DNA from 3 places in the Pseudonocardia sp. DSM 110487 genome. Region 3 is predicted to be linked to each of the others. Evidence: riboswitches for the same ligand, from Rfam matches in the RefSeq annotation. Region 3 holds a riboswitch; each other region holds the start of a gene.
The links. Region 3 has a riboswitch for thiamine pyrophosphate ahead of thiO (glycine oxidase ThiO). Riboswitches for the same ligand answer to the same signal wherever they lie in the genome.
Positions count from the first base shown of each region.

Region 1: linked by a shared signal. The riboswitch ahead of thiD (bifunctional hydroxymethylpyrimidine kinase/phosphomethylpyrimidine kinase) and the one ahead of thiO (glycine oxidase ThiO) in region 3 are both predicted to bind thiamine pyrophosphate.
Region 2: linked by a shared signal. The riboswitch ahead of K1T35_RS14975 (ABC transporter substrate-binding protein) and the one ahead of thiO (glycine oxidase ThiO) in region 3 are both predicted to bind thiamine pyrophosphate.

Region 1 covers NZ_CP080521.1:9,537,928-9,540,184, reverse strand. The annotation lists gene K1T35_RS44885 (rhomboid family intramembrane serine protease) at 1-198, shown strand, start outside; gene K1T35_RS44880 (nitroreductase family deazaflavin-dependent oxidoreductase) at 382-822, opposite strand; TPP riboswitch at 883-993, shown strand; gene thiD (bifunctional hydroxymethylpyrimidine kinase/phosphomethylpyrimidine kinase) at 984-1,835, shown strand; TPP riboswitch at 1,851-1,959, shown strand; gene thiC (phosphomethylpyrimidine synthase ThiC) at 1,949-2,257, shown strand, end outside.
Region 2 covers NZ_CP080521.1:3,226,150-3,228,406, reverse strand. The annotation lists gene K1T35_RS14975 (ABC transporter substrate-binding protein) at 9-1,028, opposite strand; TPP riboswitch at 1,019-1,132, opposite strand; gene K1T35_RS14970 (2-dehydropantoate 2-reductase N-terminal domain-containing protein) at 1,711-2,257, shown strand, end outside.
Region 3 covers NZ_CP080521.1:9,657,780-9,660,036, reverse strand. The annotation lists gene thiE (thiamine phosphate synthase) at 262-930, opposite strand; TPP riboswitch at 979-1,087, shown strand; gene thiO (glycine oxidase ThiO) at 1,077-2,213, shown strand; gene thiS (sulfur carrier protein ThiS) at 2,217-2,257, shown strand, end outside.

The sequences.
Region 1 (2,257 bases), 120 kb from region 3:
GCCGCCGATCTCGTCGAACGGCTGGTGACGTTCGCATGGCCCGCCGCGGACGGCCTTGTCATCGCGATCAGCGAGCGGCGGCTCGCCGAGCTGGTCCGGCTGGGCGCGCTCCAGCAGGCGATCGACGGTGCGCGCAGTCGTGCGTCGTCGATCGCGCCGCGAGCTCCACCGCGCGCTGATCGAAGGGAGCGGAATTGAGTTCGATGATCGAAACCAGCGGAAGCCCGAAACCGCGAACGCCCTTCGCATAACCGCGCACATCCCCGCGCCCGTCCTGCGCGCCTACCTCGCGGCTGTCGATGTGCAGCCGTGATCGCGACCGGGACCTGTCGTCCGCATACATGCGAAGACGAGATCCCGATCCGGGCGATCACGACCGGCTCAGCCCGCGACCGGCTCCAGCACGAAGACCGGGATCTGGCGGGTCGTCTTCTTCTGGTAGTCGGCGTAGGGCGGGTAGGCCGCGACGGCCCGCTCCCACCAGATCGCCTTCTCCTCGCCGGTGACCTCCCGTGCCACGAAGTCGTTCGTCTCCGTGCCGTCCTGGAGGTCGACCTTGGGGTCGGCCTTGACGTTGTGGTACCAGACCGGGTGCTTCGGGGCGCCGCCCAGCGAGGCGACGATGGCGTACACACCGTCGTGCTCCACGCGCATCAGCGGCACCTTGCGGAGCTTCCCGCTCTTGACACCGCGCGTGGTCAGCAGCACCACGGCCATGCCGTTGATGTCGACGCTCTCGGTCGTCCCGGTCTCGAAGATCTTCTCCGTCTGCTCCCGCACCCATCCGGTCGGGCTGATCTCGTATTCACCTTCGAGTGGCATGACGTGACCAACACCGCGATCTCGCCGGATCTTCCCCTCGCCCTTCCACACGGGTTACGGTCGAGGCAGACGGGAGCTCGCAGCAGCGGGCTGAGAGGGTGGCTACGGCGCCGCCGACCGCAGGAACCTGTCCGGGTAATGCCGGCGTAGGGAGGCTGAACATGGCTGAGCCCACCGTGGGCATCACGCCCCCGACCGTCATGACGATCGCGGGCACCGACTCCGGCGGCGGCGCGGGTGTCGCGGCCGACCTGCGGGCGATGGCGGCCTGCGGGGCGCACGGCTGCGTGGCCGTCACCGCGGTCACCGTGCAGAACACGCTCGGTGTGACCGGCGTCCACACGATCCCGCCGGAGACGGTGGCCGCCCAGATCGAGGCCGTCGCCACCGACATCGCGCTGGGCGCGGTGAAGACCGGCATGCTGGCCGACACGCCGATCATCGAGGCGATCGTCGGCGCATGCGACCGCGTCGGCATCGGCGGTGAGGGCATCCCGCTGGTCATCGACCCGGTCGCGGCCTCGATGCACGGCGACCCGCTACTGGCCGACACCGCGCTCGATGCCTACCGCACACTGCTCTTCCCACGCGCCGTGCTGGCCACGCCCAACCTCGACGAGGTGCGGCTGCTGGCCGGTGTCGACGTGCACGACCGCGCGGCCCAGTACGAGGCGGCCAAGGTGATGCACGCGTTCGGGCCGCGGTACGTGCTGATCAAGGGCGGGCACCTGCGCGAGGACACCGACGTGTGCGTCGACCTCCTCTACGACGGCCACACCTTCACCGAGCTGCCCGGGCCCCGCTTTGCCACCGGCAACACCCACGGCGGCGGCGACAACATGGCCTCGGCCATCGCGTCGGGGCTCGCGCGCGGCATGGAGGTGCCAGAGGCCGTCGTGTTCGGGAAGCGCTACGTCACCGAGGCCGTGCGGCACTCGTACCCACTGGGCAAGGGGCACGGCCCCATCTCGCCGCTGTGGACGGTCCGGAACTGGTGGGAGCAGACCGTCTGAACCTCGCAACACAACTGAACACACCGCGGGAGCTCGTGCGCGCAACGGGCTGAGAGGGCATGTGCAGCCGACCGCAGAACCTGTCCGGGTAATGCCGACGTAGGGAGAGAGCGATGACCGCAGTCGCGCCGTCCGTCACGACCGGGCCCATCAGGGGCTCGCACAAGGCGTATCTCGAGGGACCGGACGGGCTGCGCGTCCCCGTCCGCCGCATCGAACTGTCCACCGGCGAGCACCACGACGTCTACGACACGTCCGGGCCGTACACCGACGACACCGCCCCTATCGACCTCGCCGCCGGGCTGCCGCCGCTGCGCGCCCCGTGGGTCGCGGCCCGCGAGCCGGGCACCCAGCTGTCGTACGCCCGCGCCGGGGTGATCACGCCGGAGATGCGGTTCGCCGCGATCCGGGAGGGTGTCGAC
Region 2 (2,257 bases), 3.7 Mb from region 3:
CGCCCCGGTCAGGCGGGCGGGGCGAGGTAGGCATCGGTGAACCACGTGGAGAAGTCGGGACGCTGGGTCAGCGGCGCTCCGTCGGGTCCGGTGAGCGCGCCCGAGTCGAACACCCATCCCGAGTACCCCGCCCACTTCTCGGGCGTCTGCGTGCCCACGCGGCCGTTCTCGTCGCGCAGGAACCGCTCGGCGAGCATGTGCTGGCTGCGCGTCACGAGCTCCGGTTCGGTGAACGCGCCCGGGTTGGCATCCATGAGGAGCTGGGCGGCGCGGTCCGGGTCGTCGGCCGCGAGCTGGTAGCCGCGCTGCGCGGCCTGCACGAACTTCGCCGCGAGGTCGGGGTGGGCCGAGAGCCACGGCGAGTTGCCGATGAGCAGCACGTTGTAGGCGTCCGGGAACCCGTAGTCGGTGTAGGAGAACGTCTTGAGCGGCTGCCCGCGCAGCTCCGCCTCGATGCCTTCCCACGCGATGAACGGCTCGGTGAAGTCGACCTCGCCCGCGTAGAGCGCCTCGTACGCGGCCGTGCCCAGCACGACCGTCCGGAACGTGCCCGTGCCGCCCGCGTCCTGGATGACGGCCCGCATCTTGGGCTCCTCGTACGCCGCGCCGAACCCGCCGTACGTCTTGCCGTCCAGGTCGCGCGGGGACGTGATGTCGGCGCGGTCCGCCCGCACCGCGATCTGCGTGGCCCAGTGCTGCAGCACGGCCATCACGGATGTGATCTCGGCGCCCGCCGCCTTCGAGAACGTGAACGAGTCCTGGAAGGAGACGCCGAACTCGGCCGCGCCGGAGGACACGAGCGTGTCGGGCGAGGTGTTGTTGTACGGCAGGAACTGCACGTCGAGGCCCGCCTCGCGGAACCAGCCCTCCTGCTGGGCCACGAATAGGCCGGTGTGGTTGGTGTTCGGGGTCCAGTCGAGCGCCACGCGGATCGGCTCCGGGCCGCCTCCGGATCCGCAACCCGCCACCAGCAGGGCGAGTGCCGCCCCGAGGGCGGCGAGGATCCGGGATGCGCGAACGGGTCTCACGAGTTCCTCCCTACGCCGGTACTAACCGGGTCAGGTGCGAACGGTCGGCGGCCGGTCCTGCCGCCCTCTCAGCCTCGGATCGCGAGGCTCCCGTGGGTTTCGGGCGAGAATACGTGCTCGCGCCGCGGCCTGCCCACTGAGGTGGGCGGTCGCCGTGCGGCGGATCACACCTTCCCCGTCACCCGGCTGCACTCACCCGGCCGGGGGAACATTCCTGCTCCTCGCGGCGTTGGAACCGTCGGAACGGGTCCGAAATGACCCGTTCGAGTCGCCGCCGGTGACCCTTGCCGGACACAGCGTGACCACAAATCTGAGACAATCTCAGGGGACGTTGAGATAGTGTTTATCGCGTAGGGTTCCACCGGCGAACAGCCGGTCAGCGGTAGAAGTTACGACCGACCTCGACTCCCGGTGGCGGGGGCCGTCCGGCGGGGGCGCAACACCGGACGACTTCATCGGGAGCTGGCAACGGCCGCACCGAGGATCGGCTTTGACCTGCACTGATGTGCTCGAGCACTCGTCGCCCACGGATTGTTCGAGCACGCCGGTGTGCCCGGTCGATGACGACCACGGGTCGAACTGATCCCGGCGGACGACGACGTCCGACGTTCCGCCATACCCATCGGATCCGAGGCAAACCTTGCCTGCCCTCGGGTCGCCCGTCAAGAGGGGACAATTAGCAATGAGCAGGATTTTCATCATGGGTTCCGGTGTCGTGGGCGCCGCGACCGGTGAAGGTTTCCTGAAGGCCGGCCACGACGTCACGTTCGTCGACATCAACGAGGTCCGGGTGCGCGAGCTGCGCGACCGCGGCTGGGACGCGCGCACCGCGATCGACCTCGCCGACGAGCCGCAGTCACTGATCTTCCTGACCCTGCCGACGCCGAACGACGGACACCGCTACGACCTGTCGGCGTTCACCGCGGGCACCGCCGCCGTCGGCCGGGCGATCGCCGACGCGTCGGCCGAGCACATCGTCGTCGTGCGCTCCACCGTGCCGCCCGGCACCACCGAGGGCCTGGTCAAGACCACCCTGGAGGAGAGCTCGGGGAAGGTCGCGAACGAGGGCTTCGGCCTGGCGTCGAACCCCGAGTTCCTGCGCGCGGCCTCTGCCGCCGAGGACTTCGCCAACCCGTGGATGACGATCATCGCCAGCCGCGACCCGCGCAACGTCGAGCGACTGCGCTCCCTGCTGTCCCCCTTCGGCGGCGAGCTGCGCACCTTCACCA
Region 3 (2,257 bases):
GGACAACGCGTCTGGCAGCGGTCGGGCACGCGCGCCGGCTCCGCCTGGGTGCTCGTCGGCGACCTGCGGGACGACTCGTTCCTGCACAGTCCGCCCATCGACCGCGCGAGCGCAACGACGAGCCATCGCAGCACGCGGAGGCCGGTGGTGACCAGCCGCCGTCGCCCGCGTGGCGACCACCTGGGCTGGCTCTGGATGATCCGTTGGTACCGGGCGCGGTGGGCAGCCCGTCGCGCGCTCCGGTCGCGCTGAGCCCGCTGCTCAGGGGCGCAGCTTCGCCGCGAACGCCGCTGCCGCCGCGCGCGGGTCCCCAGCTTCGGTGATCGCGCGCACCACCACGATGCGCTCTGCGCCCGCCGCGAGCACCTCGTCGAGCCGGTCGTGGTCGATGCCGCCGATCGCGAACCACGGCCGCGATGGCGCGCGGCCGGCCACCGTGCGCACGAGGTCGAGGCCGGGGGCCGGGCGGCCGGGCTTCGTGGGGGTCGGCCAGCAGGGGCCGACGCAGAAGTAGTCCACGCCGGGTTCGTCGGCCGCGGTCGCGGTCTCGTCCGGGCTGTGCGACGAGCGCCCGATCACGACCTCGTCGCCCACCACCTCCCGGGCCCATCGGACGGGCAGGTCGTCCTGGCCGAGGTGCAGGACGTCGGCGCCTGCCGCGAGGGCGATGTCGGCGCGGTCGTTCACGGCGAGCAGGGCGCCGTGGCGGGCGCACACCTCGGCGAGGATCTCCAGCGCGGCGAGCTCGTCGCGGGCTTCGAGGGGACCGTCGGGGCCCTTGTCCCGCAGCTGGACGATGTCGACGCCGCCCGCAAGGGCCGCGTCGGCGAACTCGGCGAGGTCGCCGGTGCGGCGGCGAGCCCCGGTGCAGAGGTAGAGGCGGGCGTCGTCCAGTCGCTTGCGCACGGTGGCGCCGTCGATGCCAGGCACGTCGTGCGACGTTACGCGGACGCGCACCTCGGGGCGTAGGGTGAATGGCAGGTGACGCACGGGAGCCCGTACTGCGGGCTGAGAGGGGATCCGACAGATCCCGACCGTCGAACCTGATCCGGGTCATGCCGGCGCAGGGAGCGGAGATGATGTCGAACTCGTTGACGGTGATCGGTGCAGGCGTGATCGGCCTGTCCTGTGCGTGGCGCGCGGCCGCGGCCGCGGCCGGCCTGCGCGTCACGGTGCTCGACCCGGCGCCCGCGTCGGGGGCGTCGTGGGTGGCGGGCGGCATGCTCGCGCCCGTCACGGAGGCGTGGCCGGGCGAGGAGGCGTTGCTCGAGCTCGGCGAGGCCGCGGTCCGCGGCTGGCCCGCATTCGCGGCCGAGCTGGAAGAGGCCGCCGGCAGGTCTGCCGGGTTGCGCACCGACGGCACCGTGGTCGCGGCAACCGGCTCGGGCGACCGCGCCGAGCTGGAGACCCTCGCGGACTTCCTCGGCCGCATCGGCCGGGACGTCCAGCGGCTGTCGGGCCGGGAGCTGCGGCGCATGGAGCCCGCGCTCGGCCCGGACGTCCGCGGCGGCCTTTCGGTGCCCGACGACCTCGCCGTCGACAACCGCGAGCTGCTCGCAGCCTTGCGCGCCGCTGTCGAGCGGGCCGGCGTCACGGTCGTGGAACGCGCGGCCCGAGCCGTCCTCGACGACGGCGCACGGGTCACCGGGGTCCGCACCGACGGCGGTGACGTCGAGGCGGACCTCGTGCTCGTGGCCGCCGGAGCGCACTCGGGTTCGCTGCACCCCGCGCTCGACGGCATGGTGCGCCCGGTCAAGGGCGAGATCCTGCGGATCGCGCACCGCGCAGGCGCGTTCCCGCCACCGCGGCGCACGGTGCGCGCGCTCGTGGACGGCCGCCCCGTCTACGTCGTGCCCCGCGACGACGGCGGGCTCGTCATCGGGGCCACCCAGGCGGAGCTGGGGTTCGACACCGAGGTCACGGTCGGTGGGGTGCGCGACCTGCTGCGGGACGCCGAGCGGGTCCTGCCGGGTGTCGCCGAGTACGCGCTGGTGGAGAGCGCGGCGGGGCTGCGGCCCGGCAGCCCGGACAACCTGCCGCTGATCGGTGCGATCGGCCCGGAGGGCCTGCTCGTGGCCACCGGTCACCATCGCAACGGGATGCTGCTCGCGCCCGTCACCGCCGACGCCGTCCTGGCGCTGCTGCGCGGTGACCCCGTCCCCGACCCGGTGCGCGCCGCGGACCCCGCCAGATTTTCGCTCGCGAGGAGGTAGCACGTGCAGGTGTGGATCAATGGTGAGCGGCGCGAGCTCGCCGA